3 regions of the Terrabacter sp. C0L_2 genome follow, and region 1 is predicted to be linked to each of the others. Evidence: riboswitches for the same ligand, from Rfam matches in the RefSeq annotation. Region 1 holds a riboswitch; each other region holds the start of a gene.

Region 1 (7,604 bases):
CGCGGACGGTGGCAGCAGACCCTGCGACCGAGCATCGCCTCGGAGGTGGCCGACGGCTCGGGAGACATCGACGTGCACCTCGTGCCCCACGAGGGCTCGAAGGTCGGACGCCGTCGCTCGCGCGCCACGGGCCTGCCCATCCGGCGCGTCGTCGCCGGGCTCCTGCTCGCCGTCGTCGCGCTCGTCGCCCTGACGGGCGTGCTCGTCGCGACGCGCGAGGGCCACACCCTCTCGCTCGACCTCCTGCTCTACCTCGCACTGACCGTCGTCTGCGCCCTCGTCGGCGGCATCTGGCCCGCCCTGTTCTGCGCCGTCGTGGGCTCCCTCGTCGTCAACTGGTTCTTCACCGAGCCCCGCGGCACGCTGACGATCAGCGACCCGCCCAACGCCCTGGCGCTCGCCGTCTTCGTCCTCGTCGCCATGGCCGTCTCGTCGGTGGTCAACGTCGCCGCCCGCCGGACCGAGCAGGCCATCTCCGCCGAGAGGGAGTCGACGGCGCTCGCGGCCATGAGCCGGGACCTGCTCGCGGAGCCACGGCCGCTGCCCGCCCTGCTCGACCGCGCCCGGAGCGACCTCGGCATGCGCGCTGCGGTGCTCACCGAGGCCCACGACAACCGGCCGCCCACCGTCGTGGCCTCGACCGACCCGCACCTGCAGCCCGGCAGCGAGCTGCCGACCGACCACGGGTGGGCGCTCGACGTCACCGTCGACGACGGCGTGCACCTGCTCCTCGACGGGCCGCCCGTCGCCGCCGAGGACCAGCGCGTCGTCAACGCGTACGCCGCCCACGCCGCGATCCTGCACGGACGCGAGCAGCTCGTCCGCACCGCGCGCGAGGCCGCCGGTCTCGCCCGTGACAACGCCGCGCGCACGACGCTGCTGGCCGCCGTCTCGCACGACCTGCGGACTCCGCTCGCCAGCATCAAGGCCGGCGTCTCGACGCTGCGCCAGTCAGGGCTCGACCTGCCGGCCGAGGACGAGGCGGAGCTGCTCGAGTCGGTCGAGGAGAGCGCCGACCGCCTAGACGCCCTCATCGGCAACCTGCTCGACCTCTCGCGCCTCGAGACGGGTGCGGTGCGAGCCCACCACCACTCGATCGACCTTCTCGACGCCGTCGTATCGACGGTGCGCACCACCTCGGACCCGCGACGCGTGGAGGTCGACCTCGAGACGGACCTCCCCCTCGTGCGCACCGACCTCGGCCTGCTCGACCGGGTGCTCGCCAACGTCGTCGAGAACGCCCTGCGGCACAGCGGCGACGCCGACGTGCGCATCACGGCCGGCCGCATCGGCGACACCGTGCAGCTGCGGGTCATCGACCGCGGGCCGGGGGTCTCCGACGCCGACAAGGAGCGCATCTTCGCGGCGTTCCAGCGCGTCGGTGACGCCCCCCAGGGCGACGGACTCGGACTCGGACTGGCCGTCGCCCGCGGGCTCATGACCGTCCTGGGCGGCTCGCTCGCGCCGGAGGACACCCCCGGCGGCGGCCTGACCATGGTCGTCGAGCTCCCGCTGACCCCGACCCCGCCACCGGGTCGAGGTGATGGCGACCACCACGTGGGTGACGGGATCACCTCGACCGACCGCACCGCCCATGAGACCGCCCAGGAGGAGGACGCGTGACCCGAGTGCTCGTCGTCGACGACGACCCCCGACTCCAGCGCACCCTGACGATCGCGCTGCGCGCCCACGGCAACGAGGTCGTCACCGCCGCCGACGGCCGCACCGCGGTGCAGTCGGTCGCCGAGGACGCGCCCGACGTCGTCATCCTCGACCTCGGCCTGCCCGACCTCGACGGCACCGAGGTGCTGCGTCGCATCCGTGCCACGTCCGTCGTCCCCGTCATCGTCCTGTCGGCCCGGCACGAGTCCGACGACAAGATCGAGGCGCTCGACCTCGGGGCGGACGACTACGTCACCAAGCCCTTCGGGGTCGAGGAACTCCTCGCGCGGGTGCGCGCCGCCGTCCGCCGGGGCGGCGACGCCGGGCGGCACCTCGAACCGGTCACGACCGATCACTTCCGGCTCGACTTCGCGGAGCGGCGCGCGACGGTCGGCGGCGAGGACGTGCGCCTCACCCCGACCGAGTGGCGCCTGCTCGAGGCGCTGTGCCGCGAGCCGGGACACCTCGTGCAGCAGCAGGACCTGCTGCGCGCCGTCTGGGGCCCGTCCTACGGCCGGGAGTCGAACTACCTCCGCGTCTACGCCAACCAGCTGCGCCGCAAGCTCGAGCCCGACCCGGCCAACCCGCGCCACCTCGTCACCGAGCCCGGTCTCGGCTACCGCTTCAACCCCTGAATCCCAACCGGCCGCTCGTGGCCTCTCGACGGTTCAGAAGGGCCGAACGTGGCCTTTCGACGGTCGAAGAGGGGCCATTCGTGGCCTCTCGACGGTGGAGATCGGAGGGTCGGGGGGGGTCAGTCGCGCTCGCGATAGCCGCGCGCACCACGGTCGGTGAGGTTCCAGGCGTCCTCGGACTCCTCGTCGTCCTCGTCGACCGTGCGCGCCATGTCGCCGGGCGTCCACTGGGCGGTCGGCACGGCGGTCGTCTCCTCGTCACCGCGGCGCTGCTCGCCACGCTGCGCGACGATCGCGGCCGTCCGCTGCGGCGCCACCTCGGGCACGTCGGGCACGTCGATCTCGTCGGCGTAGCGGGCCGAGACCTCGGGCGGCTCGACGTCGACCGGCGGGGCGGCATACGGCTCTGCGGGCTCGATGAGCTCCGCGAGGTCGTCGTCCATCGGCTCGTTGGGGTGCGGCACGTCCTCACCGCGCAGCAGCGCGAGCGTCTGCTCGAGGTCATCGGGGCGCACGAGCACGTCGCGGGCCTTGGAGCCCTCGCTCGGGCCGACGACGCCGCGCGACTCGAGCAGGTCCATGAGGCGTCCGGCCTTGGCGAAGCCGACGCGCAGCTTGCGCTGGAGCATCGACGTCGAGCCGAACTGCGTCGTGACGACGAGCTCGGTCGCCTGGAGCAGCACGTCGAGGTCGTCGCCGATGTCGTCGTCGATCTGCTTCTTGGGCGCCGCGACGGTGACGTTCTCGACGTAGTTGGGCTTGAGCTGGGTCGTGACGAACTTGACGACCTCGTGGATCTCGGACTCGTTGACCCACGCGCCCTGCACACGCATCGGCTTGCTCGCGCCCATCGGCAGGAAGAGCGCGTCACCCTGGCCGATGAGCTTCTCTGCGCCGGGCTGGTCGAGCACCACGCGGCTGTCGGCGAGCGAGCTCGTCGCGAACGCCATCCGCGAGGGCACGTTGGCCTTGATGAGGCCGGTGACGACGTCGACCGACGGTCGCTGCGTGGCGAGCACGAGGTGGATGCCGGCGGCTCGCGCGAGCTGGGTGATGCGCACGACCGACTCCTCGACGTCGCGCGGGGCGACCATCATGAGGTCGGCGAGCTCGTCGACGACGACGAGCAGGTACGGGTAGGTCGTGATTTGCCGCTCGGACCCCGGCAGCGGCTTGACCTTGCCGGCACGGACCGCCTTGTTGAAGTCGTCGACGTGCTTGAAGCCGAACGCCGCGAGGTCGTCGTAGCGCTGGTCCATCTCCTTGACGACCCAGGCGAGCGCCTCGGCGGCCTTCTTGGGGTTGGTGATGATCGGCGTGATGAGGTGCGGGATGCCCTCGTAGGCCGTGAGCTCGACGCGCTTCGGGTCCACGAGGATGAGGCGCACCTCCTCGGGCGTCGAGCGCATGAGGATCGAGGTGATCATCGAGTTGACGAAGCTCGACTTGCCCGAGCCCGTGGCGCCGGCCACGAGCAGGTGGGGCATCTTCGCGAGGTTGGCGATGACGTAGGCGCCCTCGACGTCCTTGCCGACACCCATGACCATCGGGTGCTCGTTGCTGCGGGCCGTGTGGCTGCGCAGCACGTCGCCGAGCGCGACGTTCTCGCGGTCGAGGTTCGGGATCTCGATGCCGATGGCGGACTTGCCCGGGATCGGGCTGAGGATGCGCACGTCGGCCGACGCGACGGCATACGCGATGTTCTTGGAGAGGGCGGTGACGCGCTCGACCTTGGTGCCCGAGCCGAGCTCGACCTCGTAGCGCGTGACCGTCGGGCCGCGCGTGAAGCCGGTGACGGCGGCGTCGATGTCGAACTGGTCGAAGACGCCGGTCAGCGACTCGACGACGCGGTCGTTGGTCTCGCTGCGCGTCTTGTGCGGCGCGCCGGGGGTCAGCATCGCGGGGTCGGGCAGGCGGTAGGTGATGTCGCCGCCGAGGCTCAGCTGCTCGACGCGGGCCGGCAGCTCCGACATGGGCGGCGGGATGAGCTCGGCCTTGGGGCCGACCTTGCCCGTGTCGGGCGCACCGAGCGTCTTCGGGTCGGTGGCGTCGATGACGCGCTCACCCTTCTCGCCACCGGGGCGCGGCACGACCAGGCCGGGCGGCGTCGGGCGCTTCTCACCAGGTCGCGGGCGGGTCGTCGTGTCGTCCTCGAGCGCCTTCTGCGCGGCCTGGCGGAAGGCCTCGTCGCCGTCGCGGTCGGACAGGTCGACGGGCTTGCGGCGGGCGCGCTTGACGGCCGCGGCAGGGGCGTCGTCGGGCGCGTGGTCGTCGTCGCCGTGGCCGCGGTCGATGACGAGGGCGCGCAGCTGGCGCATCCGGGTCGGGATCATGTTGACCGGTGTGGCCGTGATGACGAGCAGGCCGAAGAGCCCGAGCAGGATCAGGAGCACGAGGGCGCCGTAGGTCGAGACGGCCGCGGCGAGCGGGCTCGAGGCGAGGAAGCCGAGGATGCCGCCGGCCGCCCGCATGCCGTCGGCGCCGTCGGGCGGGTTGGGGATGCCGTCGGCGAGGTGCGACAGGCCGCATGCGGCGAAGGTCAGCGCGATGGTGCCGACGACGATGCGGTTGGTCGCCGCGTCGTCCTGCGGGGCGCGCAGCATGCGCAGGCCGAGGGCGAGCAGGACGAGCGGGACGGCATACGCGACGCGGCCGAACGTGCCGGCGAAGACCGCGTGCACGATCTGGCCGAAGGTGCCCGAGACGCCCCACCACTCGCGGGCGGCGACGACGATCGCGAGCGCGATGAGGGAGAAGCCGATGCCGTCACGCTTGTGCTCGGGCTCGAGGTCGGCGGCGCTGTGGCCGACGCGGCGCACCGCTCCCCCGGCCATGTGCGAGACGCCCATCCACGTGTTGCGCATCGCGCCCAACGGGAAGGGCAGACCCCCGCCGCGCGCCTTGGAGGACGTCTTGGTCGGGGTCTTGGCGGCCGGCTTGCGGGCCGCCGGCTTGCGCTGCGCGGGCCGGGTCGACCGGGCTGCGGGCGGGCGCGACGTGGCCCCGCCGGAGGACCCCTTGGCACGGGTTGCCGCGGTGGTGCTCGAGCGTGGGCTGCTGGACGGACGTGACGCCATGCTCGCACCGTACGTCAACGCACCGCTGAACTCACGCGTCACACGCGCAACAGCGACGACCGACTGGACGGCGGCGCAACCCCGTCGCGTATGCCGGGTGGCCCGGTCGGCGCGGCCGCCGAGCCTCCGCGAATGGGGTCGCACGACTGCGCGCGTCTCAGATCGCGACACCCGAGGACCGACCGGTGGACAGTCCGCGAGCCGTCCCCCTATCGTCGTCGCAGGTCATGAGTGCCAGTGACAAGCCCCGGCTCGCTGGCCAGCAACCCTCCTCCGCGGTGGGGTGCTCCGGGTGACGACCAGGCCGCCCTCGGTCCGTTCGTGGAACTGAGGTCGGCAAGCGCGGACCCGCACCGGGTGGGTCCCTGACCCAGGAGCACCCTCATGTCGGTCCTTCCCTCGCCCCTTCCCTCGACCCTTGACTCGACGCACCCCGCCGCCTCCCTCTGCGGCGGCTCCCCCGCCCCCGTCGTGCGCACCCGCGCCCTGCACGTGGTGCCCGAGTCGCGCACGCTGCCCACCGTCGTGGGCGCGGGACTGCGCGTGCCCACCCTCCACGGCGAGACGGCATACGCCAACCTCGACCACGCCGCGTCGACGCCCGCGCTCGAGACGGTCAAGGCGGCGGTGGACCGCGCGCTCGAGACCTACTCCTCCGTGCACCGCGGCGCCGGCTTCGCCTCACGCCTGACGAGCACGTGGTACGAGCAGGCCCGCGAGGAGGTCGCGGCCTTCGTCGGTGCGCGCGAGGGCGACTCGGTCGTCTTCACCCGCACGACCACCGACTCGTGGGCCCTGCTGAGCAAGGCGCTGCCGAGCCGCACGACGGTCTTCGTCTTCGACTCCGAGCACCACTCGACCCTGCTGCCGTGGGGCCGCTTCCGCACCGTGCGCCTGCCCGTCCCGCAGACCGTCGAGGACGCGCAGGCCCTCCTCGAGGAGGCCCTGGCCGACCACCCGTCGCGCCACCGTCTGGTCGTCGTCGCAGCCGCCTCGAACGTCACGGGTGAGGTCTGGCCCGTCGAGCGCTTCGCCGCCCTCGCGCACCAGCACGGCGCGCGGATCGCCGTCGACGCCGCCCAGCTGTCGGCGCACCGCACCATTGACCTCGCCGAGTGGGACGCCGACTACGTCGCGTTCTCCGGCCACAAGACGTATGCCCCCTACGGCGCCGGCGTGCTCGCCGGGCGGTCCGACTGGCTCGACGCCGGCAGCCCCTACCTCGTCGGCGGCGGCGCCACCCGGTCGGTGACCGAGGACGGCACGACGTGGGCCACCGGCCCGGCACGGCACGAGGGCGGCAGCCCCAACGTCATCGGCGCCATCGCGCTGGCCGCGGCCTGCTCGACGATCGCCCGTCACCGCGAGGCCATCGAGGAGCACGAGTCGCGCCTGCTCTCGCGGCTGCGCGCCGGGCTCGACGAGGTCGCCGGGGTCGAGGTGCTCTCGATCTTCGGCGAGGACAGCGACCGGGTCGGCGTCGTCGCCTTCACCCTCGAGGGCTGGGACTCCTCGCTCGTCTCGCAGGTCCTGTCCGTCGAGCACGGCATCGGCGTGCGCGACGGCAAGTTCTGCGCCCACCTGCTCGTCGACGAGCTGCTCGAGGACCCGTGGGGCGAGCGCGCCGCCACGGCCGTGCGGGCGAGCATCGGCCTCGGCAGCACCCTCGAGGGCGTCGAGCGCCTCGTCGCGGCCGTCGCGCGGCTCGTCGAGCACGGCACCGACGGCACGTGGACCTTCACCGAGTCCGGCTGGAGCCTCGAGGGCACCGACCCGCGCGACGTCGAGGTCGAGCGCCCCTGGTGACGACCGACGTCCCTGGCGACGTCGGGGGCCGCGTCCGTGCGGTCCCGCCTCAGCGCGCCGGCAGGTGGTAGCTCGCCCACACCGCCGCGTGGTCGGCGCGGTTGTAGGCGACCTGCCCGGCCGCGACGACCGTCAGGCCCCGGCTCAGCAGGTGGTCGAGCGCCGCGAACGCCGGCAGCCGGTTGCCCGCGAACGGCCAGGTGCGCACCCAGCCCTGGCCGGCGGTGCGCTGGGCATCGTCGAGCCCGGCGGCGAGGTCGCGGAAACCGGGGTGGCCGAAGCCTGCGTTGAAGTCGCCCGCCATGACGAGCAACTCGTCGCCGTCGAGCCGCTGCTTCCACGAGTCGAGGGCACGCAGCCCCGCCCGCCACTGCTCGGTGTCGCCCCGGAGCGGCGCCGTGGGGTGGGCGACCTTGAGGCGGAC
Region 2 (7,604 bases), 1.1 Mb from region 1:
TGCTCGCAGCCTTCGCCATGCCCATCACGGCCTGGCTGCTCCGACTGCGACGGCGACGAGCCGCCGTCACCCAGCAACAGCTCATCGAGGCCGAGTGGGACGACCTCACCTCGCACCTCGGCGACCTCGGCATCGAGGCCCCCGAGGGAGTCACGCTGCGACAGCTGCGCGAGCGCTACGTCACCGACGGACACCTCGACGAGGAGAACGCCACGGCGATGCGACGCGTCACGGCGACGCTTGAGAAGTCCCGCTACGACCGGCCCGAGCGCACGACGCCGCAGGAAGCGGTCCGGCTGCACGACGACATCCGCTCGATCCGGCGCCAGGTGGGCCGCACCCGGGCGTGGCAGGCCAGGGCCAGGTCGTTCTTCTGGCCGGCGGTCGGCGTGTCGTTCTGGCGGTCCCTGCCCGAACGCCTGCTGGCCCGGCGCCGCTGACCGCGGCACACGGCATACGTCAAACGGCGGACGACGGCGGTGTGCCGCAGACGCGAAGGAGCCCACGACGGTCTGTCGTGGGCTCCTTCGTCGTGTCCGGGCTTGTCCGGTGCGGCCGACCTCAGTCGAGGTAGTCGCGCAGGACCTGGCTCCGGCTCGGGTGACGCAGCTTGCTCATCGTCTTGGACTCGATCTGGCGGATGCGCTCACGCGTCACGCCGTAGACCTTGCCGATCTCGTCGAGCGTCTTCGGCTGACCGTCGGTCAGGCCGAAACGCATCGACACGACGCCCGCCTCGCGCTCCGAGAGTGTGTCGAGGACCGAGTGCAGCTGCTCCTGCAGGAGCGTGAAGCTCACGGCGTCGGCCGGGACGACGGCCTCGGAGTCCTCGATGAGGTCACCGAACTCACTGTCGCCGTCCTCGCCGAGCGGGGTGTGCAGCGAGATCGGCTCACGGCCGTACTTCTGGACCTCGACGACCTTCTCGGGCGTCATGTCGAGCTCCTTGGCGAGCTCCTCCGGGGTGGGCTCGCGGCCCAGGTCCTGAAGCATCTGGCGCTGCACGCGGGCGAGCTTGTTGATGACCTCGACCATGTGCACCGGGATGCGGATGGTGCGCGCCTGGTCGGCCATGGCGCGGGTGATGGCCTGACGGATCCACCACGTCGCGTAGGTCGAGAACTTGTAGCCCTTGGTGTAGTCGAACTTCTCGACCGCACGGATGAGGCCGAGGTTGCCCTCCTGGATGAGGTCGAGGAAGAGCATGCCGCGACCGGTGTAGCGCTTGGCCAGCGAGACGACGAGTCGCAGGTTGGCCTCGAGCAGGTGGTTCTTGGCCTTCTTGCCGTCCTGGGCGATCCACCACAGCTCGCGCTTGAGCTTCATGTCGATCTTGTCGCCGGAGTTGAGCTTCTCCTCGGCGAACAGGCCGGCCTCGATGCGCTTGGCGAGCTCGACCTCCTGCTCGGCGTTGAGGAGGGCGACCTTGCCGATCTGCTTGAGGTAGTCCTTGACCGGGTCGGCCGTGGCACCCGCGGTGACGACCTGCTGGGCCGGGGCGTCGTCCTCGTCGTCGTCACGGATGACGAAGCCGGACTCCTCGGTCTCCTCGGTCTTGGCGGCAGCGGCCGGGGCGGCGCCGTCCTCGGCGTCCTCGTCGGCGTCGTCGACACCCTCGACGGGCTCGACGACGACGTCCTCGAGCTCACCGACGGGGGCGTCGTCGGGCTCGGCCTCGTCGCCCTCGTCGCCGCCGGTGGCGACGCCGTCGGCGGAGGTCGTGGCCTTCTTGGCCGCGGTCTTGCGGGCAGCCGTCTTCTTCGCGGCCACCGGCTTGGCCGCTGCCTTGGCGACGCCCGCGTTGGTCGCAGCCTTCTTGGCGGTGCGCGGCGCGGCGGTCGTGGCGGCCTCGTCCTCCGTGGTCGCGGCCGTCTTGGTCGTCGCCTTCTTGGCGGCGGTCTTGGTCGTCGCGGTCGTGGTGCGCGTCGCGGACTTCGTCGCGGCGGCGGTGCTCGTGCGTGCGGTGGCCACATTGCCTCCCTTGATCCCTGTTCGGGTCTTCTTCGTCGTGGTGACGTGCGGAGCGTCGACGACGATCTCGATGTCGTGGGCCTCGAGGGTCACGAGGACCGGCTTCATCTGCTTCAGGTCGAGTCCGGCGTCGACCTGGGCGCGAGCGATCTCCGTTCCCGTGATGGTGCCACTACTGCTGCCCTTGACCAGGAGCTGCATGATCGCCTCGTGCTGGAACACCTTCGGCAGGGTTTTGGGAGCTCCAGCGGTTGTTGCCTTGGGCACGGATGCAGTCGCCTTTCGTCGCAGGTCTCGTCATGATCGACCCGGTTCCGGGCATGCATCATCACAACGAACGAGAATGGGGGTTGGTGCCGGAAAGGCTTGGCCAGTTGGAGTCGATCCCTGTTTCGAGCTCTCGGTGCGCCTTGTGCGATCCCGTACTCCGACATTATAAAACGGCACACGCCTCCGGAGCGAACGCACGCGGAACACGCGCATGGCGCGAGCACGTCGACGGGCCCTGCGAGACCTGTCGTGAGGTGCCGGTCGAGCTGGCAGTGTGGCGTCAGTCGCCCTTGACCGCGAGCACGGGACAGCTCGCGTCGAGCAGGATGCGCTGCGCGTTGGACCCGAGGATGAGCTTGCCCACCGGGCTGCGACGACGGAGACCGATGACGATGAAGTCGGCGTTCTCCTCCTCGGCGACCGAGATGAGGTCCTCGGCGGGGTCGTTGCCCCGGACGAGCTGACGCACCTCGTGCTCCAGACCCTTCTCCTCGAGAACGGCCTGCACGCGGGACAGCTCGGTCTCGAACTGCCTGGCCTCGTCCGCGTCAAAGTCCTTGCCCCCTCGGTGGGAGCTGATGACGACGAGCTTCGCACCGCGCAGGACGCATTCCTCGGCAGCTCTCTTGAGCGCCGCACGACCTTCCTTGGTGGCGACATAACCAACGACGATGGCCACTTTCCCGGACCTCCTTGGGACGGAAACAACCAGTGCTCGCACCGTACCCGATAACGGGTCACCGGGCGCGTCCCCCGCGCGCACTGCCGACACGCCTTCGTCACATCCTGTCGGCCGGTCTGCCGGCCGGCGTCCGGGAGGCGAACCGGCCCGTCGCGCAGCAGGGTTCAGTCGCGACGCCGGTCGAGCGCGTCGCGGATGATGCGCCCCACCTGGTCCTCCTCGATGAGGAAGCCGTCGTGGCCGAAGTCGGAGACGATGTGCGCCCGACGCGAGACGGGAAGCGCGTCGTGCATGTCATCGGACAGGCGCGGCGGGTAGAGACGGTCGGTGTCCACCGAGACGATCGTGCAGTCGGCCCTGACGCGTCCGAGCGCCGCCTGCACGCCGCCGCGGTCGCGACCCACGTCGTGGGAGTTCATCGCCTCGGTGAGCACGAGGTAGGAGTTGGCGTCGAACCGGCGGGCGAGCTTGCCGGCGTGGTGGTCGAGGTAGGACTCGACGGCGAACCGGCCGCGCTCCCCCGCCTGCAGCGGGTCCTCGCCGAGCTGGTGCGACCGACCGAAGCGCTCGTCGAGCTCGGTCTCGGTGCGGTAGGTGATGTGGGCGATGCGCCGTGCGAGACCGAGTCCGGTGTCGGGGCGGCGGTCGGTCGAGTAGTAGTCACCGCCCGCGAAGTCCGGGTCGTGCCGGATGGCCAGCAGCTGGGGCTGGCACCAGGCGATCTGGTCGGCCGTGGCCCGGGGCGTCGACGCGAGGACGATGCAGCGGTCGACGTCGTCCGGGTACGTGACGGCCCACTCGATGGCTCGCATGCCACCCATCGAGCCGCCCACCACCGCAGCGACCCGGCGGATGCCGAGGTGGTCGAGCAGCAGTCGCTCGGCGGCGACCTGGTCGCGGACCGTGACGTAGGGGAAGCGGCTCCCCCAGGGCTGCCCGTCCGGCGCCGGGCTCGCGGGTCCGGTGCTGCCCTGGCAGCCGCCCAGGACGTTGGAGGCGATGACGAACCACTCGTCGGGGTCGACGGGCCCGCCGGCACCGATGAGGGAGTTCCACCAGCCGGGTGAGGCGTGTCCGGGTCCGGCCTCGCCGACGACGTGGCTGTCGCCGGTCAGGGCGTGCTCGACGAGGACGACGTTGTCACCGGCCTCGTTGAGCCGGCCCCAGGTCTCGTAGGCGATGATGACGTCAGGCAGCACGCCGCCGCGCTCGAGCTCGACGTCGCCGATGTGGGCGAACTGCCTCCGGCCCACCGGGTCACCGACCCGCCAGGCACCGTCGGGAGCCGACGGGCGGGACGTCGGAGCCGAGTCGACCGCGCCGTCCTCACGGTCGCGCGTCGCCTGACCGGGCACCGTGGTGCCGTCGGTCGAGGCGCTGCCAACGGTCGCGTGCCGCGCGGGACGGCGCGTGCTCTGCTTCCGGTGGGTGACGGTCATCGGGGTACTCCTCGGTCCTCGCGCTTGCTCGCAACCGGGACGGGTGCGGCCAGGTCCTCACCCGGGGCACCCCACCGCGAAGGAGGGTTGCCGACCAGCGAGCCGGGGCTTGTCGCTGGTACTCGTGACCTGCCCCAACCATACGCGAGGGCGCCCCGGCACGAGATCCGCCGTTCCACGACATGGACGCGCGCGTCCCTGTGCCGGCCTGTACCGGCCCGACTGGCCCGGCACCGCCACGGTCCGGCGCTCAGGCGCAGCGGGACGGCCGGATGCCGTGGTCGAGCGACTGACGCACGAGGAGGCTGAGCCGGTGGTCCGGCTCGAGGTCGAGCGCCTGGTCGACGGCCACCCCGGCCCGGGCGCCGTCACCGCACCACCACGCGAGCGACGCGACGACGGACAGCAGCGGCGCCGCGTGCGCTGCAGGGGTGAGCCGACACACCTGCTCGAGACGTCCGAGCAGCAGGCGCGGCAGGCTCGCCTCGTCCCAGTCCTCCCAGCTGTCGCCGGTCACCTCGTCCGTCATCTCGTCGGTCATCTCGTCGGTCATGTCGTCGGTCACATCGCCGGTCAGGTCGGTCGGGTCGGTCAGGCTGGAGCCGGCCGGTGCCTTGTCGGGCGTGGCAGGGGACGACTCGAGGTCGAGCAGGGCATGGAGCGCCCGCAGTGCCTCGACGTCCGACGCCGCCAGTCTCGAGATGACGTCATCGCCCGAGCCGAGGGCGTCCCAGTCGGGCCCACCGGCGAGCCCCTCGTCCCACTCGCCCTCAGGCTCCCCCTCAGCGTCCAGACCACGGGCACGGCCACGGTCACGGTCGGGGACCGCGTCGCCTCCCGCGGGGACGAGACGCAGCTCCGGCCCGAGCAGGACGTCGAGCATCACGACGAGGTCGGCGGGGACGTTCTCCAGGGGCACCGTGCCCGGGCAGAGCCACCCGATGAGCGCGTCCCGAAGCTCGACGTCGCGCAGCGGTCCCACGAGGGACGGCAGCCAGTGCTCGAGGCCGTAGCCCTCGATGTCACCGCGCAGCGCCCCTCCCCACGCGACGAGGAAGTCGTTGACGAGGAACTGGCGGGCGGTGAGCTCTCCGCCGTCGAGGAGCCCGACCCCCTCGGCTGCCGGCCACGTCCGCCTCGCGGACCGGCGCCGCTGCGCAGGCTGCTGCGGCAGGTCGTCCACCGAGCCGCCGGCGGCGGCGTAGCGACGCTGCCAGTGCTCGATGGCCGTGCGCGTGAGCTCGTGCCGCAGGTCCGTCGCCGGCAGCGGCTCGACGAGGCGGGAGAGCTCGTCACGGTCCGGCAGCACCGCGTGGCCGAGCGCGACGTAGCTCGCCACCGCCGGCACGTCGGACGTCTCCGGCAGGAGCCATCCCTCGTCGGGGCAGCAGTCGCAGCCGACGGAGTGCCAGCGACCGCCGCGCAGGACGAGACGCTCACGGACCACGACCCGCTCGGCCTCGACGCCGGAGGCGAGGGCCTCGAGCAGCGGCAGGGACTCGTCGGGGATGTCCTCGAAGCCCACAAGGGCGACGGACGACGGCTCGCCCTGGAGCAGCGTCGGCAACGTCTGGGCGGCGGCCTCGGCCGCGAGCCCGGCATCGACGACGTCGAGGCGCGCCACCAGCCCGAGGCGCTTGCCGTGGAAGCAGACCACGACGACGCTGCGCACCGGCTGGAAGCCCAGGTGAAAGGGGATGATGGTCAGCAGCTCGGCCGGCCCGGACAGTGAGATCTTCGGCATGCGCTGAGCCTCGCCGCCCCGGTCATCCCTGGGCAGACCCAGGAATCCGCCTGTGGACGAACGACCGTCGGCTCGAGGGGATGTGGACCGAGCCGCCCGGCCGGGTCGTCAGCCCGTGCCCGAGGGCCGGTCTCAGCGTTCGAGGCGCTTGCGCACCGACTCCAGGACGTAGTCGGTCGCGGCCTGGCGCGTGCCCTCCGGCAGTCGGAGCCCCTCTTCCCCGCCGGGGCGCGCTCCCCCGGCCCGCACACGCGACAGACCAGGGAGGCGGCGCGGAGCCGCCGCTCCGGTCGCATCACGGTCGCGATGCAGGTGCGCGTCCTGGCCGTCGGGCCGCACCACCCCGAGCGACCCGTCCGAGCCGCCCGCGGGGGCGCCCAACGGGGCGACCGGCGCGGTGCCCGTCGAACGCGCCGCGTTGGGCGGCGCACTCGTCCACGTGGACCGGCCACCGCGGTTGGCCGACGGACGTGCGCCGCTCGCACCCCGGCCCGCCTCCCACGCGAGGAACCGGTCGGTCTCCTCGAAGAAGGCCCGAACCGCCCAGGTGATGACGACGGCGTCGTCGGCCGCCCCGACGACAGGCAGGAAGGCCTCGGGCACCAGGTCGACCGGCGACGCGACGTAGGCCACCGCCCCGGCGACGAGCCCGAGCCGCTTGAGGGTCGTGCCGGCATACGTCCGGTCGAGCGTGCAGCGCACGAGTCGCGGCACGGCCTGCACCCGCTCCGGCAGGCTCGGGCCGCCGGGACGCGTGGCAGCGCGCACGACCGACGCGACGGTCGCGGCCATCTTGATGCGGGACGCGGTCTTCATGCCCGGCCCAACGAGCAGGCGAACGGCGCCATTCCCTGCCGGTGGCGGCGATGCGAAACGGTGATCTGCGTGCTCCTCACGGGCGGGGCCCGGCGCCCCGGATCAGTGGCCGAAGGTCTCGACGGGCGGGAACTCCTTGGCGGCCTGCTTGCCGATGCGGTTCAGCATGTAGACGTCGAGCCCCGCGCCGATGAGGCCACCGACGAGCGGGACCGCGCGACCGAGTCTGGCGAACGTGCCCTGGCCTATGCGACCGAGCAGGCGGAAGCCCACGGCCTTATTGAGGACCATGAGGGCCGGCGCGGGCAGCCGGTCGAACGCCACCGACGAGAGCTTGCCGCCGGCGGCCGCGAGCCCGGCCTTCTTGAGCAGGTCGTCGCTGTCGGCGCCGGCGAGCGTCAGCAGGATCGCCGAGCGGATCTCGGGCTGGTCGATGTCGTAGCCGCGCACCTTGGCCGTGGCCGCCGTCATGCGCGTCGCGAGGAGGTAGAACTCGAGCACGTTGGCCGGGAGCGACACCGGCATCGTGAAGAAGCCGCCGAGCCCCGTCGCGAAACCGCCCACCGCGCCGAGCTGGCGGTGGTCGCGCACGATGACGCGCAGGGCCTGGTCGGCGTCGGAACGGGCGTGCTTGAGGGCGCTGGCGGCGACCTCATGGGCGGAGTCGAAGGGGCCCTTGCCG
Region 3 (7,604 bases), 1.5 Mb from region 1:
GGGCCGAGCTCGTGATGCCGTTGGACATCATCCCGCCGAGGTAGAGCATCAGCGTGCGGCGGTCGTCGCGCCGCGTCCGGCGCACCGCGAGCCCCTCGCGCCGCCCGCGGACGACGACGTCGATGACGCGCTGCGTGGCACCACCGTCGTCCTGCGGCGCGAACCTCGCCCGCGCCGCGGCATACGTCGTGCCGTGTGTGACGAGGGGGTCGAGCGAGGAGCCGGTGCCGATGGCGCGGACCAGGTCCGCCAGCTCGGCCGCCGTGCCGCTGCGCGGCCCCGGCAGCTCGTCGAGCCCGAGGTAGGAGCCCCGGTAGCCGTCGTACTCGTCGCGGTCAGGGGTGTGGAAGAGGACCGGACGACCCGTCGAGAGGAAGTCGAAGAAGATGCTCGAGTAGTCCGTGACGAGCACGTCGACGAGGCCGAGGACGGCGTTGGTCGGCACGGCGTTGGGCACGAGCCGCCCGGCGAGGCGCGGCTCGACCGCGGCGTGGCGGTAGACCTGCTGGTGCACCTTGAGCAGCACGCGGTGACCGTCGGGCAGCAGGGCATCGAGCTCGTCGACGAGCTCAGCGAGCTCGGCGGCGTCGTTGCGGGGCGTGTGGAAGGACTCGCCCTTCCACGTGGGCGCGAGCAGCACGAGCGTGTCGTCGTCGCCCCCGAGACCCACGCCGGCAGCGCGGAGACGCTCCCGCGTGCGCGCCAGCCCTGCCGCATCGGCGAACTGCAGGTCGGTGCGGGGGTAGCCGACCTCGACGAGCTCGCCGGGGGCGATGTTCGTCAGGCGGTAGGCGTGCTCGTACATCTGCTCGCTCATGAACGGGCTGGTGGAGAGCAGGTAGTCGGCCATGAGGAAGTTGCGCAGGACGTTGCGGGCTCCCCACCCACCCTGCGCCTCGTCGTAGCCCATGGCCTTGAGTGGCGTGCCGTGCCACGTGTTGAGGTAGGTCTGCCCGGGCCGCTTGCCCCAGTCGGGCGGGAACGTCGCGTTGTTGACGAGCAGGCCGGCCGTCGCGAGGGCGCGGTGGTAGCCGAGCGAGCCCCGGCGCACGAACCGCACCCGGTCGTGCCCGGCGAACTCGGCCACCGTCGACGCGTAGGCCGACAGGTCGGCCAGCACCCAGACGTGGCGCAGGTGCTGCTGCTCGGGGTCCGCGAGCAGGGCACGGAAGATCGCCTCGGGGTTGCACAGCATCCCGTTGCCGGCGAACGACTCGTAGACGACGAGGTCCGGGTCGACGGGACGGGACCGGTAGGCCACCCGGATCTCGTGCGGCCCGGCCTGGCCGATCTTGCGGGCGACGCGCTTGATCGTCCGCGCCGGTCGGGTGTGCAGTGCCATGGGGGTGTGGGCTCCTTCGTCTCCGGGGATCTCGAGTGGCTCGGGCCCGGCGGTGCGTCTCCGGGCGGAGGGGGTGCCGGCGACGCCCGCCATCGTAGTGACCCCATCTCGGCAACCGGGCGCACCCACCATCCACGTCGGGCGGGCAGCCCTGTCCCGATTCGGGCGATCCGGACGGTTGTCGGTAAGGTCCCCGGGGGGTGGTCGACGACGAAGACCCGACGACAAGAGGAGTTGGTCCGTGCTCATCCCGGGCACCACCGGATGGAGCGACACCCTCGTCGTCTTCCTCGCCACTGCGGCCCTGGTCCTGCTGCCGGGCCTCGCGGCCGGCCTGCTGCTCCGACTGCGCCCTCTGGCGGCGCTCGGGCTGGCGCCGCTGCTCTCGACCACCTGCCTGTCGGTGTCCGCCGTCGTCGCGTCGGCGCTCGGCGTCCGTTGGGGCCTCGCCCCGCTGCTGGTAGGGACCGTCGCCCTGGCTGCCGCCTGCGCCGGGCTCGGCATGCTCGCCTCACGCGTCAACGCCGCGCTCGCGGTGCGCGGTCGGTGGGGTGGCCGGTGGCGGGACCTCCCGCCCGCACCCCGATTCGACGCCGTGTGGTGGGCGACGCTCGTCGGCGTCCTGCTCGTCCTCGTCCTCGTGCTCGTCACCATCTCGACCGAGCTGCGCTCGCCCGAGGCGCTGCCGCAGGGGCCCGACACGATCTTCCACGTCGCCGCCCCGCAGTGGGGCCTCGAGAACGGCACGCTCTCCTCGTTCGAGATCGGGCGGTTCAACTCGCCCACGTGGTCCGGCTTCTACCCGTCGGCGTTCTACGCGTTCACCGCGACGATCTCGCTCCTCACGGGCGCCTCGGTCGTCGTCTCGTCCTCGGTCTTCGTCGTCGTCCTCGTCGGGCTGGCGTGGCCGCTCGGCTGCGTCGTGCTGGCACTCGCGCTGTTCGGGCGCCGCGTCGTCGTCGCGCTGTCCGCCGCCCTGCTGAGCGTGGCGTTCACGACCTTCCCCTACCTGCTCATGGGGTTCGGGGTGCTGTGGCCCAACCTGCTCGGCCAGGCGATCCTACCCGCGGCGGTGGCTGCCGTGGCCGGGGTCTTCCGCCCTGCGGGACGACCTGCGTATGCCGTGGGCGACCGGCTGCGCTCGGCCATCGTCCTCGCGCTCGGCGCTCCGGGGCTCGTCATGGCCCACCCCAACGCCTTCGTCACCCTGTGCGTGATCGGGGGTCTGCTCGTGCTCGGGCGGGTCCTCGGCTACGCCTTCCGGCAGACCTCCGGGCGCCGACGGCTCGCGGTGCTGGCCGGGGTGGTCGCCACCCTCGCGGCGGCGGCGGCCGCCTCCGTCGTGCTGCGCTCGGGGTCGATGTTCGCCACCGGTGCCGCCGGCCCCGAGCGGACGCCGTCCGAGGCGTGGCAGGACCTCATCAACTTCGCGCCGCGCCACACCCGGCCGCTGCCGGTGCTCGCCGCGGTCGTGGCCATCGGGGTCGTGGCCCTGCTCGTGCGCCACCGTGGGGTGCGGTGGCTCGTGCCGGCCCTCTTCGGGACCCTGGCGCTCTACTGGCTCAACATCGCCGTCGACACCGACACGGTCCGGTGGCTGACGTGGCCCTGGTACAACAACGCGGTCCGGCTCCACACGGCCGCCATCCTGCCCGCCGTCCTCGTCGGGACCGCCGGACTCGTGGCCCTCGTCGACCTGGGGACCCGGCTCGTGCCGTCGACGCTGGGACGCCGGCAGGTGCTCGGGCTCCGGGTCGGGACCGCCGCCGCCACCGTCGTCGTGCTCGGCGCCGTCTGCCTCGACGCGGGCGTCCAGGCCGACGCGCACCGGCACATCCTGCACCGCTACTTCCACCCCAAGGCGGCCGACTCGTGGGCGTCGGGCGCGGAGCTGCGAGCCCTGCACGAGCTGTCCGCGAAGGTGCCCGAGGACGCCGTCGTGGCCGCCAACCCGTGGAACGGCGGGACCTACCTCTACGTCGTCAGCGGGCGCACCCTGCTCATCCCGACGGAGAAGACGAACACGCCCGGTGACCGGCAGCTGCTCGCGAGCTCGCTCGACCGGGTCGGCACCGACGCGGAGGTGTGCGCCGCAGCGGAGCGTCAGCACGTGACCCACGCGATCACCGGCGGCCAGCCCTTCTCGTGGGCGGGCGACCGGGTCCAGCAGTACGTCGGCATCGACCACGTGGGCAGCTCACCGGCGTGGCGCCGGGTGGCGGCCGCGCCGCCGTTCACGCTCTACGAGCGGGTCGGCTGCGCCGGCGCGGCCTGAGATCCCGACCGGGATCCGGCCCCGGCCGCGACCGAGGACGGGACGCCCGCCGGGCGGGTCAGTCGGTCGTGGAGGCCTGCACGGCGAGGGACTCGGTGGGCCGGGTCAGCCGGCGAGGGCTGGAGAGGAAGCCGATGCCCCACGCCCAGTGCATCGTCGCGAGGACGACGGGCGTGACCGCGCGGGCGCGGGCGGACTCGCCACGCGAGATGGCAGCGCCACCGGCGACGACGCCCGCGGCATACCCGGCCGGCACGATCCACGCGGGCGCCCAGAAGAAGCCGGCGACGGTGGCGGCCGTCGTGACGACGACCATCGTCGGCGGCGCGAGGTAGCGCGGGTTGATGGTGCCCTCGTGGTGGCGCGCGACGACGCGGCGCCAGCGGCCGTAGTGGAAGTACTGCTTGGCGAGAGCCTTGACCGACGCGCGAGGACGGTAGGTCACCTTGAGGTCGGGGGTGAACCACACGGTGCCACCGGTCTCGCGGATGCGGTGGTTCATCTCCCAGTCCTGCGCCCGCGCGAAGTGCGCGTCGTAGCCGCCGACCCGTTCGAGGGCGGAGCGACGGAACACCCCGAGGTAGACGGTGTCCGCCTCCCCCGCCTGCCCGCCGGTGTGGAAGCGGGAGCTGCCGACGCCCAGAGGGCTGCGCATCGCCGCGGCCACGGCTCGCTCGAAGTCCGTCGTGCCCTGGGCGTCCATGATCCCGCCGACGTTGTCGGCACCCACCCGCTCCAGCTCCCGGACGGCGACGCTGATGTAGTCGTCGGGGATCTCGGCGTGGCCGTCGACCCGGACGATGACCTCGCCCGTGCTCGCGCCGATCGCGGCGTTGAGCCCGTCCGGGGTGCGGCCGGTCGGGTTGGGCACGACACGCACGCGCGAGTCGCCGGCCGCGAGGGCGGCGGCGACCTCGTCGGTGCGGTCGGTCGAGGGTCCGAGCGCGAGGACGACCTCGAGGGGACCGGCGTAGTCCTGCGCGAGGATCATCGCCACCGCATCACGAAGGTGCCTCTCCTCGTTGAGGATCGGCATGATGACGCTGACCGCCGGCTGGAGGTCGGGAGTCAGGTCCACGGTGGTGTCCTTGTCGTCGTCGTTCGTCGGTGAGGCTCGGTGGCCCGAGCCTCCCCGCGCGAGCGGCGACCAGCCTACTTGAGGAGCTGGCGGGCCATGACCAGGCGCTGGACCTGGTTGGTGCCCTCGTAGATCTGGGTGATCTTGGCGTCACGCATCATCCGCTCGAGCGGGAAGTCGCTCGTGTAGCCGGCACCACCGAGCAGCTGGACGGCGTCGGTGGTGACCTTCATGGCGACGTCCGAGGCGTAGCACTTGGCCGCGGCCCCGAAGAAGGTGAGGTCCTTGTCGCCGCGCTCGGACTTCGCGGCCGCGACGTAGACCATCTGGCGCGCCGCCTCGAGCTCCATCGCCATGTCGGCGAGCATGAACTGGATGCCCTGGAAGTCGGCGATGCGCTTGCCGAACTGCTTGCGCTCCTTGACGTAGGCGAGGGCCTGGTCGAGGGCGCCCTGCGCGATGCCGACGGCCTGGGCACCGATGGTGACGCGGGTGTGGTCGAGCGTGCGCAGCGCGATCTTGAGGCCGTCGCCGACCTGACCGACGACGCGGTCGCCCGGGAGGCGCACGTTGTCGAAGTGAAGCTCGCGCGTCGGGCTGCCCTTGATGCCGAGCTTGCGCTCCTTCTCACCGAAGGTGAAACCCTCGTCGGACTTCTCGACGACGAAGGCCGTGACGTTGCCGCCGCGAGGACCGTCGGGGTCGGTGACCGCCAGCACGGTGTAGTACTCCGAGACGCCGGCGTTGGTGATCCACGACTTCTGTCCGGAGAGCACCCAGCCGTCGCCGTCCTGGCGGGCGCGGCAGCGCATCGACGCGGTGTCCGAGCCGGCCTCCCGCTCGGACAGGCCGTAGGAGAAGGTCGTCACGCCCTTGGCGAGCGGCGGGAGGTAGCGGGACTTGACCTCGTCGCTGCCGTCGAGGATCACGGGCAGCGAGCCGAGCTTGTTCACGGCCGGGATGAGCGAGGCCGAGGCGTCGACCCGGGCGACCTCCTCGATGACGATGCACGTCGCGAGGGCGTCGGCTCCGACGCCGTCGTACTCCTCCGGCACGTGGGGCGCGAAGAAGTCGGAGGCGACGAGGGCGTCGTGGGCCTCCTGCGGGTAGCGGGCCTCCGCGTCGACGGCCGCGGCGTACGGGGCGATCTTGTCCTCGGCGACCGCGCGGACGGCCTCCCTGAGGGCCTCGTGGTCCTCGCTGGTCCGGAACAGGTCGAAGTCGGCATTCGTGCTCACAGCGCGATCCTACTCACGAGTTCGGATTAGTAGGACGTCCTAGTGATCGAGGCCACGGCGAGCAGATCCCTGTGCCCGCCACCTCGCTCACCGCGCCCTGTCGGGTGAGACGCGGCGTCCACCATGAGGACAGCCGCTCCCGGAGGACGGACACGCATACGTACACTCGCACGTAGGTCATGAGCGCCAGCGACAAGCCCCGGCTCGCTGGCCGGCAACCCTCCAACCGCGGTGGGGTGCCCCGGGTGAGGACCTGGCCCTTCGACGCCACCCGGCGCTCGGGCAAGCGCGGAGAGCCTCTCTCCCGCACCGACCCGTCGGTGCACCAGGTCCGCCCAGCGGGGACCTCTGGTCATCGACACGACCCAGGAGGAGCACGACGATGACCGAGCCCAGCTGGTCCTTCGAGACCAAGCAGATCCACGCCGGACAGAGCGCCGACAGCGCGACGGGATCACGCGCGCTGCCGATCTACCAGACGACGAGCTACGTGTTCGACGACACCGACCACGCGGCGAACCTGTTCGGGCTCAAGGAGTTCGGCAACATCTACACCCGCCTGATGAACCCGACGACCGACGTCGTCGAGCAGCGCATCGCCGCCCTCGAGGGCGGCGTCGGAGCGCTCCTCGTCGCCTCGGGACAGTCGGCGACGACGCTGGCCCTGCTCAACATCGCCGAGGCCGGGGACCACGTCGTGGCCTCCCCCAGCCTCTACGGCGGCACCGTCAACCTGCTGAAGTTCACCTTCCCGAAGCTCGGCATCGAGGTCAGCTTCGTCGAGGACCCGACGTCGATCGAGTCGTGGCGGGCCGCCGTGCGCCCGAACACCAAGGCGTTCTTCGGCGAGACCATCGCCAACCCCAAGGCCGAGGTCCTCGACATCGAGGCGGTCGCCGCCCTCGCCCACGAGCACGGCGTCCCGCTCGTCGTCGACAACACCATCGCGACGCCCTACGTCATCCGCCCCATCGAGTGGGGTGCAGACGTCGTGGTGCACTCCGCGACGAAGTACCTCGGCGGCCACGGCACCTCGATCGCGGGTGTCATCGTCGACTCGGGCAACTTCGACTACGCCAAGGACCCCGAGAAGTTCCCCAACTACAACACCCCCGAGGAGAGCTACCACGGCCTCGTCTTCGCGCGGGACCTCGGCGTCGGCAGCCCGCTCGGGGCGAACCTCTCCTACATCCTCAAGGCACGCGTCCAGCTGCTGCGCGACCTCGGGCCGTCGGCCTCGCCGTTCAACGCCTTCCTCATCGCCCAGGGGCTCGAGACGCTGTCGCTGCGCATCGAGCGCCACCTCGACAACGCCGCCAAGGTCGCCGCCTTCCTCGCGGACCACGCGCAGGTCGAGCGCGTCGTGTGGGCCTCGTTGCCCGACAGCCCGTCGCACGCGACCGCCCAGAAGTACGCGCCGCGTGGCGCCGGCGCGGTGCTCGCCTTCGAGATCGCGGGCGGCCTCGCGGCGGGCAAGAAGTTCGTCGAGGCGCTGACGCTGCACAGCCACGTGGCCAACATCGGTGACGTGCGCTCCCTCGTCATCCACCCGGCATCGACGACGCACTCGCAGGGACCCGAGGAGGACCGCCTGGCAGCCGGGGTCACGCCCGGCCTCGTGCGGCTCTCGGTCGGCCTCGAGCACATCGACGACATCCTCGCCGACCTCGA

What was found. Region 1 has a riboswitch for S-adenosylmethionine ahead of U5C87_RS18400 (aminotransferase class V-fold PLP-dependent enzyme). Riboswitches for the same ligand answer to the same signal wherever they lie in the genome.
Region 2: another riboswitch for S-adenosylmethionine. It lies ahead of metX (homoserine O-acetyltransferase MetX); the one in region 1 lies ahead of U5C87_RS18400 (aminotransferase class V-fold PLP-dependent enzyme).
Region 3: another riboswitch for S-adenosylmethionine. It lies ahead of U5C87_RS11480 (bifunctional o-acetylhomoserine/o-acetylserine sulfhydrylase); the one in region 1 lies ahead of U5C87_RS18400 (aminotransferase class V-fold PLP-dependent enzyme).

The regions. Positions count from the first base shown of each region.
Region 1 is NZ_CP143557.1:3,946,179-3,953,782, forward strand. It holds gene U5C87_RS18385 (sensor histidine kinase KdpD) at 1-1,623, shown strand, start outside; gene U5C87_RS18390 (response regulator transcription factor) at 1,620-2,297, shown strand; gene U5C87_RS18395 (FtsK/SpoIIIE family DNA translocase) at 2,417-5,374, opposite strand; SAM riboswitch class IV at 5,598-5,723, shown strand; gene U5C87_RS18400 (aminotransferase class V-fold PLP-dependent enzyme) at 5,759-7,180, shown strand; gene U5C87_RS18405 (endonuclease/exonuclease/phosphatase family protein) at 7,230-7,604, opposite strand, start outside.
Region 2 is NZ_CP143557.1:2,806,525-2,814,128, reverse strand. It holds gene U5C87_RS12875 (transglutaminase family protein) at 1-440, shown strand, start outside; gene U5C87_RS12870 (RNA polymerase sigma factor) at 562-2,172, opposite strand; gene U5C87_RS12865 (universal stress protein) at 2,522-2,920, opposite strand; gene metX (homoserine O-acetyltransferase MetX) at 3,088-4,362, opposite strand; SAM riboswitch class IV at 4,378-4,492, opposite strand; gene U5C87_RS12855 (DUF4192 domain-containing protein) at 4,613-6,106, opposite strand; gene U5C87_RS12850 (YkvA family protein) at 6,239-6,922, opposite strand; gene U5C87_RS12845 (EcsC family protein) at 7,025-7,604, opposite strand, start outside.
Region 3 is NZ_CP143557.1:2,494,969-2,502,572, reverse strand. It holds gene U5C87_RS11500 (glycosyltransferase) at 1-1,342, opposite strand, end outside; gene U5C87_RS11495 (DUF6541 family protein) at 1,584-3,617, shown strand; gene U5C87_RS11490 (glycosyltransferase family 2 protein) at 3,676-4,695, opposite strand; gene U5C87_RS11485 (acyl-CoA dehydrogenase family protein) at 4,770-5,933, opposite strand; SAM riboswitch class IV at 6,109-6,228, shown strand; gene U5C87_RS11480 (bifunctional o-acetylhomoserine/o-acetylserine sulfhydrylase) at 6,316-7,604, shown strand, end outside.